Regions from separate parts of the Klebsiella sp. R445 genome, predicted to be linked through region 2. Evidence: predicted binding sites of a transcription regulator. Region 2 holds the regulator's gene; the other holds the start of a gene.
The links. Region 2 encodes PurR, which represses purine synthesis genes. Its sites were predicted from a motif close to CANGCAAACGTTTGCNTG; they were not measured.

Region 1 (5,603 bases), 2.6 Mb from region 2:
ACTACAAAGGCAGGTTCTTTCAGGTAAGGAGGTGATCCAACCGCAGGTTCCCCTACGGTTACCTTGTTACGACTTCACCCCAGTCATGAATCACAAAGTGGTAAGCGCCCTCCCGAAGGTTAAGCTACCTACTTCTTTTGCAACCCACTCCCATGGTGTGACGGGCGGTGTGTACAAGGCCCGGGAACGTATTCACCGTAGCATTCTGATCTACGATTACTAGCGATTCCGACTTCATGGAGTCGAGTTGCAGACTCCAATCCGGACTACGACATACTTTATGAGGTCCGCTTGCTCTCGCGAGGTCGCTTCTCTTTGTATATGCCATTGTAGCACGTGTGTAGCCCTACTCGTAAGGGCCATGATGACTTGACGTCATCCCCACCTTCCTCCAGTTTATCACTGGCAGTCTCCTTTGAGTTCCCGACCGAATCGCTGGCAACAAAGGATAAGGGTTGCGCTCGTTGCGGGACTTAACCCAACATTTCACAACACGAGCTGACGACAGCCATGCAGCACCTGTCTCACGGTTCCCGAAGGCACTAAAGCATCTCTGCTAAATTCCGTGGATGTCAAGAGTAGGTAAGGTTCTTCGCGTTGCATCGAATTAAACCACATGCTCCACCGCTTGTGCGGGCCCCCGTCAATTCATTTGAGTTTTAACCTTGCGGCCGTACTCCCCAGGCGGTCGACTTAACGCGTTAGCTCCGGAAGCCACTCCTCAAGGGAACAACCTCCAAGTCGACATCGTTTACAGCGTGGACTACCAGGGTATCTAATCCTGTTTGCTCCCCACGCTTTCGCACCTGAGCGTCAGTCTTTGTCCAGGGGGCCGCCTTCGCCACCGGTATTCCTCCAGATCTCTACGCATTTCACCGCTACACCTGGAATTCTACCCCCCTCTACAAGACTCAAGCCTGCCAGTTTCAAATGCAGTTCCCAGGTTGAGCCCGGGGATTTCACATCTGACTTAACAGACCGCCTGCGTGCGCTTTACGCCCAGTAATTCCGATTAACGCTTGCACCCTCCGTATTACCGCGGCTGCTGGCACGGAGTTAGCCGGTGCTTCTTCTGCGAGTAACGTCAATCACCAAGGTTATTAACCTTAATGCCTTCCTCCTCGCTGAAAGTACTTTACAACCCGAAGGCCTTCTTCATACACGCGGCATGGCTGCATCAGGCTTGCGCCCATTGTGCAATATTCCCCACTGCTGCCTCCCGTAGGAGTCTGGACCGTGTCTCAGTTCCAGTGTGGCTGGTCATCCTCTCAGACCAGCTAGGGATCGTCGCCTAGGTGAGCCATTACCCCACCTACTAGCTAATCCCATCTGGGCACATCTGATGGCATGAGGCCCGAAGGTCCCCCACTTTGGTCTTGCGACGTTATGCGGTATTAGCTACCGTTTCCAGTAGTTATCCCCCTCCATCAGGCAGTTTCCCAGACATTACTCACCCGTCCGCCGCTCGTCACCCGAGAGCAAGCTCTCTGTGCTACCGCTCGACTTGCATGTGTTAGGCCTGCCGCCAGCGTTCAATCTGAGCCATGATCAAACTCTTCAATTTAAGTTTGATGCTCGTGAATTAAACTTCGTAATGAATTACGTATGTTCACTCAGAGACTTGGTATTCATTTTTCGTCCGAGGACGTTAAGAATCCATGTCACTTTGAGTGCCCACACAGATTGTCTGATAAATTGTTAAAGAGCAGTGCGACGGCGCTTAGCGCTCTGTCGCGAGGTGGCGTATATTACGCTTTCCTCTTTCAGAGTCAACCTCATTTTTCAGAAGTTTTCTCTTTCAACCCGGCGGCTTGTTTGCCGTTGTTCCGTGTCGATGGAGGCGCATTATAGGGAGTTCTCGAGCGCCCGCAATAGAAAAATTGCAGAAAAATGACTGACTGCTGCATTCCCCAGCAAAACCCCGCTTTATACCCTGTTACACACAGAATTATCCACAGACACAGGCCATCTCGCCCTGACAAAGGTCGGCAAAATGCCCTTCTATATAGAAGAGATCGCTGTGTAAAAGAGAAAGATCAAAATTCGCGAGCGTTGCGCAAACGTTTTCGTTACAATGCCGCGCAATAACACGGATGCCCGGTTGGGTGCGTTAGGTGAGTTTTTAGACAAAAACTCACCTAACGCTCTCTGTAATGTTCAAATCCTGGGGATTTAATACCATGCAACAACGTCGTCCAGTCCGCCGCGCCCTGCTCAGTGTTTCTGACAAGGCCGGTATCGTCGAATTCGCGCAGGCGCTTTCCGCTCGTGGTGTTGAGCTACTGTCTACGGGTGGTACCGCACGCCTGCTGGCTGATAAAGGTCTGCCGGTAACCGAAGTCTCTGACTACACCGGTTTCCCGGAAATGATGGATGGACGTGTTAAGACTCTGCATCCAAAAGTGCATGGCGGCATCCTCGGCCGTCGCGGCCAGGATGATGAGATCATGGCGCAGCACGCCATCTCTCCTATTGATATGGTGGTTGTTAACCTTTACCCGTTTGCGGAAACCGTCGCACGTGAAGGTTGCTCGCTGGAAGATGCGGTCGAAAATATCGATATCGGCGGCCCTACCATGGTGCGCTCCGCGGCCAAGAACCATAAAGACGTCGCTATCGTGGTAAAGAGCAGTGACTACGACGCCATTATTAAAGAGATGGACGCCAACGACAGCTCCCTGACCCTGGCTACCCGCTTCGACCTCGCGATTAAAGCTTTCGAACACACCGCCGCCTATGACAGCATGATCGCCAACTACTTTGGCAGCATGGTTCCGGCCTATCATGGTGAGACGCAGGAAGCATCCGGCCGTTTCCCACGCACGCTGAATCTGAACTTCATTAAGAAGCAGGATATGCGTTACGGTGAGAACAGCCACCAGCAGGCAGCCTTCTATATAGAAGAAAGCATTAAAGAAGCCTCCGTCGCCACCGCGCAGCAGGTGCAGGGCAAGGCCCTCTCTTATAACAACATTGCCGATACCGATGCGGCACTGGAGTGCGTGAAAGAGTTCAGCGAACCGGCCTGCGTCATTGTTAAGCACGCCAACCCGTGCGGCGTCGCGGTTAGCGACACTATTCTGGATGCTTACGATCGCGCTTACAAAACTGACCCAACCTCAGCCTTCGGTGGCATTATCGCCTTCAACCGCGAGCTGGATGCCGAAACCGCACAGACCATCATCTCTCGCCAGTTCGTCGAAGTGATCATCGCCCCATCTGCCAGCGAAGCTGCGCTGAAAATTACGGCAGCGAAGCAGAACGTCCGCGTTCTGATCTGCGGCGAATGGGCAGCACGCGTGCCGGGCCTCGATTTCAAACGTGTCAACGGTGGACTGCTGGTACAGGATCGCGATCTGGGCATGGTCATCGCCGATGATCTGCGCGTGGTCACCAAACGTCAGCCAGACGCACAAGAGCTGCGTGATGCGCTGTTCTGCTGGAAAGTGGCAAAGTTCGTGAAATCCAACGCCATTGTGTATGCCAAAGAGAACATGACCATCGGCATTGGCGCGGGCCAGATGAGCCGCGTCTACTCCGCTAAAATTGCTGGCATTAAAGCCGGTGACGAAGGTCTGGAAGTCAAAGGCTCAGCGATGGCCTCCGATGCCTTCTTCCCGTTCCGTGATGGTATCGATGCGGCTGCCGCGGTGGGCGTCACCTGCGTGATTCAACCAGGCGGCTCCATTCGCGACGAAGAAGTCATTGCCGCTGCCGACGAACACGGCATCGCGATGATCTTCACCGACATGCGCCACTTCCGCCATTAATTCACGGAGCAGAACATGAAAGTATTAGTGATTGGTAACGGCGGGCGCGAGCACGCGCTGGGATGGAAAGCCGCACAGTCTCCTTTGGTGGACACCGTGTACGTCGCGCCGGGTAACGCCGGTACCGCGCTGGAACCTGCGCTGCAGAACGTGAATATCGGCGTGACCGATATTCCGGCATTGCTGAGCTTTGCCCAGCGCGAAAAGATCGACCTGACCATCGTCGGCCCGGAAGCGCCGCTGGTGATTGGCGTGGTCGATGCCTTCCGTGCGGCTGGCCTGAAAATCTTCGGACCGACCGAAGGCGCCGCCCAGTTGGAAGGCTCTAAAGCGTTCACCAAAGATTTCCTCGCACGGCATAACATCCCGACCGCGGAATATCAGAATTTCACCGACGTCGAGCCTGCGCTGGCCTACCTGCGCGAGAAAGGCGCACCGATCGTCATCAAAGCGGACGGTCTGGCTGCCGGTAAAGGCGTTATCGTCGCGATGACGCTCAAAGAAGCGGAAGACGCAGTTCAGGATATGCTGGCCGGTAACGCCTTCGGCGACGCGGGCCACCGTATCGTGATCGAAGAGTTTCTTGATGGTGAAGAAGCCAGCTTTATCGTCATGGTCGACGGCGAGCACGTCCTGCCGATGGCCACCAGCCAGGACCACAAGCGCGTAGGCAACGGCGATACCGGCCCGAACACCGGCGGTATGGGCGCCTACTCACCGGCCCCGGTCGTGACGGATGACGTTCATCAGCGCACGATGGATCGTATTATCTGGCCAACGGTCAAAGGTATGGCGGCGGAAGGCAATACCTATACCGGTTTCCTCTACGCCGGTCTGATGATCGACAAGCAGGGTAATCCTAAGGTTATCGAGTTCAACTGCCGCTTCGGCGATCCGGAAACGCAGCCGATCATGCTGCGCATGAAATCCGATCTGGTGGATCTGTGTCTTGCTGCCTGCGATGGCAAACTGGACGAGAAAACCTCCGAATGGGATGAGCGTGCCTCACTGGGCGTGGTGGTTGCTGCCGGCGGTTACCCGGGTAACTACGGCACCGGCGACGAGATCTTTGGCCTGCCGCAGAGCGATGCGGCAGACGGCAAAGTGTTCCATGCCGGTACCAGGCTGACCGACGACCAGCGTGTTGTCACCCAGGGTGGTCGCGTCCTGTGCGTAACGGCGCTGGGTGATACCGTTGCCCAGGCACAAAAGCGTGCTTATGAGCTCCTCACCGGCATTCATTGGGACGGCAGCTTCAGCCGCGACGATATCGGCTGGCGCGCAATCGCCCGCGAGCAGCACTAACGCCTGAGCGGCACCTCAATATCGCCTTATCGACGGGCGGCTTCAGTATTGAAGTCGCCCGTTTTTTTATCATCAACGGACGCGGAAGCCCGGCATCGTGCCGTGGGTTAGGCATAAGGTGCGTCGGGAAAGACAGAGAGAGGAACTGAGAAGGTAAAACTGGCATGCGTTCTGACGGGCGTCAGAAGGTTTTTTCCTGCGGTTGCCAGGTACAGAAGTCTTCGTTGGCCACCAGCAGCAGCTGAGCACCATCCGAGGCTTCGAGCCACGCTACGCTCACGTCGACAGAAGAATGGCTCTGGCGACGTTCAATAAAGGCCAGTGCCCGCGCGTCCAGCTCCGGCTTCACGGTTTGCCCTTCGCAGGTCGTTACCGTCCGGTTGGCATGCCAACGCCCCTGACGCAGGACAACACGCCCCTGGCGTAGTGCATCGCTGGTCTGGCGAATCTGTGTCGCCCGATAGCGGTAAAGCGCAACCTGATCGCTGGAGAGCTGCTGTTTTTGCCCATCCACTTCACGCTGCATAA
Region 2 (5,603 bases):
CCGGCTGGTTTGTGCACTGGCTTCAGGCGCAGGGCCGGGACCATCAGCAGCAGGGCGATGGCGAAAAGGGTAGCAAAAATCGCCTGCCATTCCAGATGGTTGAGCAGCCAGCTGCCGAGCAGCGGCGCCAGCGCCGGGGATAAACCGACCAGCGGCATGATGGTGGCAAAAATACGGTTTGTTTTCTGCGCCGGATAATAGTCCGTGACCATCGCCTGCCAGGTGACCGCGGCTGCACAGACGCCGATGGCCTGAATAAAGCGCAGGACCAGCATCAGCGTCGCGTCGCGGACCCACAGCATTCCCAGACAGCTGACGGCGAAGATCGCCAGGCCGCTCAGCAGAATCGGTTTACGCCCGTAACGGTCAGAGAGCGGGCCCCAGAACAGCTGTCCGATGGCGAAACCGGCAAGGAACAGGCTCAGGCTGGCGCTGACCGAAGCCGCGGAGGTGTTGAGGTCGTGTTGGATCGCCGCGAAGGCCGGTAGATACATGTCGGTGGCCAGGAAACCCAGCACGCTAAGTCCCGCCAGCCAAACTAAAAATCCTTTCCCAGGTTGTTGCATAACATTCTCTTCTGCTGATGCCGGAATAATGCCGCAGAGTGTAGGGAGTGCATTCTGGCTTGTGAAACGCTAATATTTGCTACATGCATTCAAAAATTTTGTAGGCAGAATATGTGGTCTGAATACTCACTGGAAGTTGTTGATGCTGTCGCCCGCAACGGCAGCTTTAGCGCGGCGGCACAGGAGCTCCATCGCGTCCCTTCCGCTGTCAGCTACACCGTTCGTCAGCTGGAAGAGTGGCTGGCAGTTCCGCTGTTTGAACGTCGTCATCGGGATGTTGAATTAACCCCGGCCGGGGTCTGGTTTTTACAGGAAGGACGCTCTGTTATCAAAAAAATGCAGATCACCCGCCAGCAGTGCCAGCAGATAGCCAATGGCTGGCGCGGTCAGTTGTCAATTGCCGTCGATGACATCGTCAAACCGGCACGAATGCGCCAGATGATTGTCGATTTTTATCGTCACTTTTCGGACGTTGAGCTGATTGTCTTTCAGGAAGTGTTCAACGGCGTCTGGGATGCGCTGGCGGATGGCCGCGTGGAGCTGGCGATTGGAGCGACGCGTTCGATTCCGGTCGGGGGGCGCTACGCCTTTCGCGATATGGGCATGCTGAACTGGCACTGCGTAGTGGCCAGCCATCATCCACTGGCGCAGATGACCAGTCCGCTGAGTGATGACGAGTTGCGCAACTGGCCCTCATTGGTCAGAGAGGATACTTCCCGGTCTTTACCAAAACGAACGACCTGGCTGCTGGATAACCAAAAGCGTGTGGTGGTGCCCGACTGGGAATCCTCTGCCACCTGTCTGTCTGCCGGGCTTTGCGTGGGGATGGTACCGACGCACTTTGCCCGTCCGTGGATCGACCGGGGAGAATGGGTCGCCCTTGAACTGGAAAACCCGTTTCCGGATGCGGCGTGCTGCCTGACCTGGCAACAGAGCGACGCATCGCCTGCGCTGCTGTGGATGCTGGATTATCTTGGCGATAGTGAAACGTTAAACCGGGAATGGTTGCGGGCGCCGGATTAGCCGGCGCCGGGAAGGGGACTAACGGCGGTAATCGACAAACGGGCCGTCAACGACGGAACGACGCTCCACCAGGCGCGGGTGAACCTCGATAGACTGGGACTCTTCACGCTTGTTGACGATACGATCCATCAGCATATTAAACGCGGCTTCGCCGAGGGAGTCTTTCGGTTGATGAATCGTGGTCAGCGCCGGGCTGAAATAGCGGGCGTTGCGCACGTTGTCATAGCCGATCAGCGAAATGTCCTGCGGTACGCGCAGCCCCATTTCATCCGCCGCGCAAATAGCACCCATCGCCATGATGTCGCCGCCGCAGAAGACTGCCGTCGGGCGGTGGTGTTGGTTCAGGATATGCTGCATCGCGCGATAGCCGGACTCCGGTTCGAAGTCACCCTGTTCAATCCAGTTATCCGGTACGGAAATCTGCGCTTCTTCCATGGCTTTCATAAAGCCTGCCAGACGTCCGGCACCGGTGTTACGTTCCAGCGGGCCGGGGATCACGCCAATTTCGCGATGGCCGCGTTCCACCAGATAACGACCGGCCATATAGCCGCCTTCAAAGGCGTTATCGATGACAGAATCGGTAAAGTCGGCCTTGGCCTCGCCCCAGTCCATCACCACCATTGGAATATGGCGGTACTCTTCCAGCATGCTCAGCACCGATTCCGGATATTCGGAGCACATGACCAGCAGGCCGTCGACGCGCTTTTGCGCCATCATTGACAGGTAAGCCTGCTGCTTTTCGAGATCGTTCCATGCATTACCCAGAATCAGGGTATAGCCTTTTTGGAAGCAGCTTTTTTCAACGGCTTCGATAATTTCAGCAAAATAGGCCGCTTCGCTGCTGGTTGCCAGCAGACCAATAGATTTGGTGTGATTAACCTTCAGGCTGCGCGCGACAGCACTCGGTGAGTAGTGCAGTTCTTTAATGGCGGCCCAGACCGCATTGCGCGTCTCTTCCGCAACGAAACGGGTTTTGTTAATAACATGTGATACTGTTGTAGTGGAAACGTTTGCGCGCTTCGCTACATCTTTAATAGTTGCCATTACTTCTCACTCCAGACCTTGACCTGAACGTCTGATAATCGGTACGTAAACGTTTGCCTAAACACACCCTGAATACAATGTTCAACATTGCATCACGTCGGGAAAACGACACAGAACGACAGGAAGGGGTCAATGGCCGATACGCTTTCAAATTAGCGTGGGATTTTGTCCGATCTTGCGGCAAAGGGGAAGAGCAAAAATGTGTATCACCCTAAATCCTGGAAGATTTTTATGCGATATTGTGCAAAAATGAGCAAGCTCACTTTTCGTGTGGGAAAAACAGGGGGAAAAATTGATGGATACAGATTTAAAATTTTCGCTGACAACAACGATTATTGTTCTAGGTCTAATCGTTGCCGCCGGGCTGACCGCAGTTCTGCACTAATTTTCCCGGGGGAGAGGTCACTTTCCCCCCGTTCCCGCCATTATTATCATTTTCGCAAAAATCTTTTGCCATTTCGTTTACTTTTGTTTTTCTGTGATTGATGTCATGCTTTTGACTTCTGATGAGATACCGTCGCCGATGACGGTCTGCTGGAGTCATGCAATGAAAATCAACTTTCCCCTGCTCGCGCTGGCGATAGGCGCATTTGGTATTGGTACGACGGAGTTTTCCCCGATGGGATTACTGCCAGTCATTGCCAAAGGCGTCGACGTGTCTATTCCGGCTGCGGGAATGCTGATCAGCGCCTATGCGATAGGTGTGATGGTTGGTGCGCCGCTGATGACGCTGCTGCTTTCTCATCGTGCGCGAAGAAACGCGCTGATTTTCCTGATGGCGATCTTCACCCTCGGCAACGTTCTCTCTTCCATGGCTCCTGATTACACCACGCTGCTGATTTCACGCATTATCACCAGCCTTAACCATGGTGCTTTCTTTGGCCTCGGTTCGGTAGTGGCCGCCAGCGTCGTCCCGAAAGACAAACAGGCCAGCGCGGTTGCCACCATGTTTATGGGGCTGACGATCGCCAATATCGGCGGCGTGCCGGCGGCGACCTGGCTTGGCGAGACTATCGGCTGGCGGATGTCGTTCCTTGCTACCGCAGGGCTGGGAGTGGTGGCGATGATCAGCCTGTGGTTCTCTCTGCCTAAAGGCAGCGCCGGTGAGCGTCCGAATGTTAAACAGGAGCTGTCGGTGCTGGTGCGTCCGCAGGTGCTTTCCGCCCTGTTGACCACGGTGCTTGGGGCGGGGGCCATGTTCACCCTCTATACCTACATTTCTCCGGTGCTGCATACCATTACCCATGCTTCGCCGCTGTTTGTCACCGCGATGCTGGTGTTGATTGGCGTGGGCTTCTCGCTGGGCAACTACCTGGGCGGTAAATTCGCCGACCGCTCCGTCTCCGGGACGCTGAAGGGCTTTCTGCTGCTGTTGATGGTGATTATGCTGGCGATTCCGTTACTGGCGCAGACGCAGCTGGGGGCCGCTGTCAGTATGGTGGTTTGGGGTGCCGCGACCTTTGCGGTGGTGCCGCCGTTGCAGATGCGGGTGATGCGCGTCGCGCATGAAGCGCCGGGTCTCTCTTCGTCGGTCAACATCGGGGCGTTTAATCTGGGGAATGCGCTGGGGGCGGCCGCCGGTGGGGCGGTGATCTCGGGTGGTCTGGGTTACGCGTTTGTTCCGGTAATGGGGGCGATCATTGCCGGTCTGGCTCTGCTGCTGGTGGTGGTGGGCAGCCGTTCGCAGCCGGAAGAGGCGCTTGTCGGGCAGTGATGCTATTTGCAGAAGGGTTACCCCTTCTGCAATATCGTTTTATGCCGCCAGTCTTTCAGCAACAAACTTCCAGTTTACCAGCGCCCAGAAGTGCGCCAGATACTCAGGGCGGGCGTTACGGTAGTCGATGTAATAGGCATGTTCCCAGACATCCACCGTCAGCAGCGGGGTCGCGTCGCCAGTCAGCGGCGTGCCAGCGTTGCTGGTGGAGACAATGCTCAGGCTGCCATCGGTATTCTTGACCAGCCAGGTCCAACCGGCACCAAAGTTTTTCGCCGCGGCATCGGTAAACTTAGCTTTGAAATCAGCAAAGCTGCCGAAAGCGCTGTTGATGGCTGCCGCCAGCGCGCCTTCCGGTTCACCGCCAGCATTCGGTGCAAGACAGTTCCAGTAGAAGGTGTGGTTCCAGACCTGAGCGGCGTTGTTGAAGATGCCGCCTTCGGAAGTGCGGACGATCTCTTCTAACGATTTGCCCTCAAACCCGGTGCCTTTGATCAGATTATTAAGGTTAGTGACATAGGCCTGGTGATGTTTGCCGTAGTGGTATTCCAGGGTTTCAGCGGAAATGTGCGGCGCCAGGGCGTCTTTTGCATACGGTAATGCAGGTAATTCAAACGACATTGTTACTCTCCTTATAACTTCTTGATTTCTTCTCACATTTAAAGGACGTATGACCATCCGGATACAGCATGTACTGTGGATTGCCGTAGCGAATACCACAGGTTTTTATTGTGATCAGGATGCTAACACTTGCCGGAGAGAGTTAAAAGCCTTGCATTCATAAAGGGTATATTTAACAAACGCGATCGAAGAAACCGTGACCCGTCACGAGGAAAAAGAGGTCAGATAAACGAGGCTGAAGAGGGGGGAATGTGATGCTCATTGCGCGTAACCGGTAGCCTGCCGCTGATGCGGCAGGGGGTTAGCGAATGGTTTTCGGGGTCATGACCCGACGCGCGCCTACGTAGTGACGGATCCAGTAATCCTCGCTTAATGAGGTTATCTGAATATCGCGACCGGTACGCGGTGACTGGATAAATTTGCCGTTGCCGACATAGACGCCAACGTGGTCGGCGGTGCCGCGCCCACGGGTGCGGAAGAAGACCAGGTCGCCGCTTTGCAGCTCGCCGCGGTCAACCGGACGGGCATCGCGCAGGTGGTACATCTCATTGGCGGTACGTGGAATGCGAATTTTCACCAGATCTTTATAGGCGTAGTAGACCAGGCCGCTGCAATCGAAACCGGTGCGCGGTGAG

Region 1: a site for PurR is predicted at 2,054-2,071, ahead of purH (bifunctional phosphoribosylaminoimidazolecarboxamide formyltransferase/inosine monophosphate cyclohydrolase). Genes of this name have one in related genera too.

The regions. Positions count from the first base shown of each region.
Region 1 is NZ_CP180446.1:2,896,736-2,902,338, forward strand. It holds rRNA gene ACMYSN_RS13540 (16S ribosomal RNA) at 25-1,564, opposite strand; gene purH (bifunctional phosphoribosylaminoimidazolecarboxamide formyltransferase/inosine monophosphate cyclohydrolase) at 2,181-3,770, shown strand; gene purD (phosphoribosylamine--glycine ligase) at 3,786-5,075, shown strand; gene ACMYSN_RS13555 (DUF1481 domain-containing protein) at 5,257-5,603, opposite strand, start outside.
Region 2 is NZ_CP180446.1:210,112-215,714, forward strand. It holds gene punC (purine nucleoside transporter PunC) at 1-566, opposite strand, end outside; gene punR (LysR family transcriptional regulator) at 678-1,589, shown strand; gene purR (HTH-type transcriptional repressor PurR) at 1,608-2,633, opposite strand; gene cydH (cytochrome bd-I oxidase subunit CydH) at 2,929-3,018, shown strand; gene ACMYSN_RS00980 (MFS transporter) at 3,181-4,347, shown strand; gene sodB (superoxide dismutase) at 4,387-4,968, opposite strand; gene ACMYSN_RS00990 (C40 family peptidase) at 5,270-5,603, opposite strand, start outside.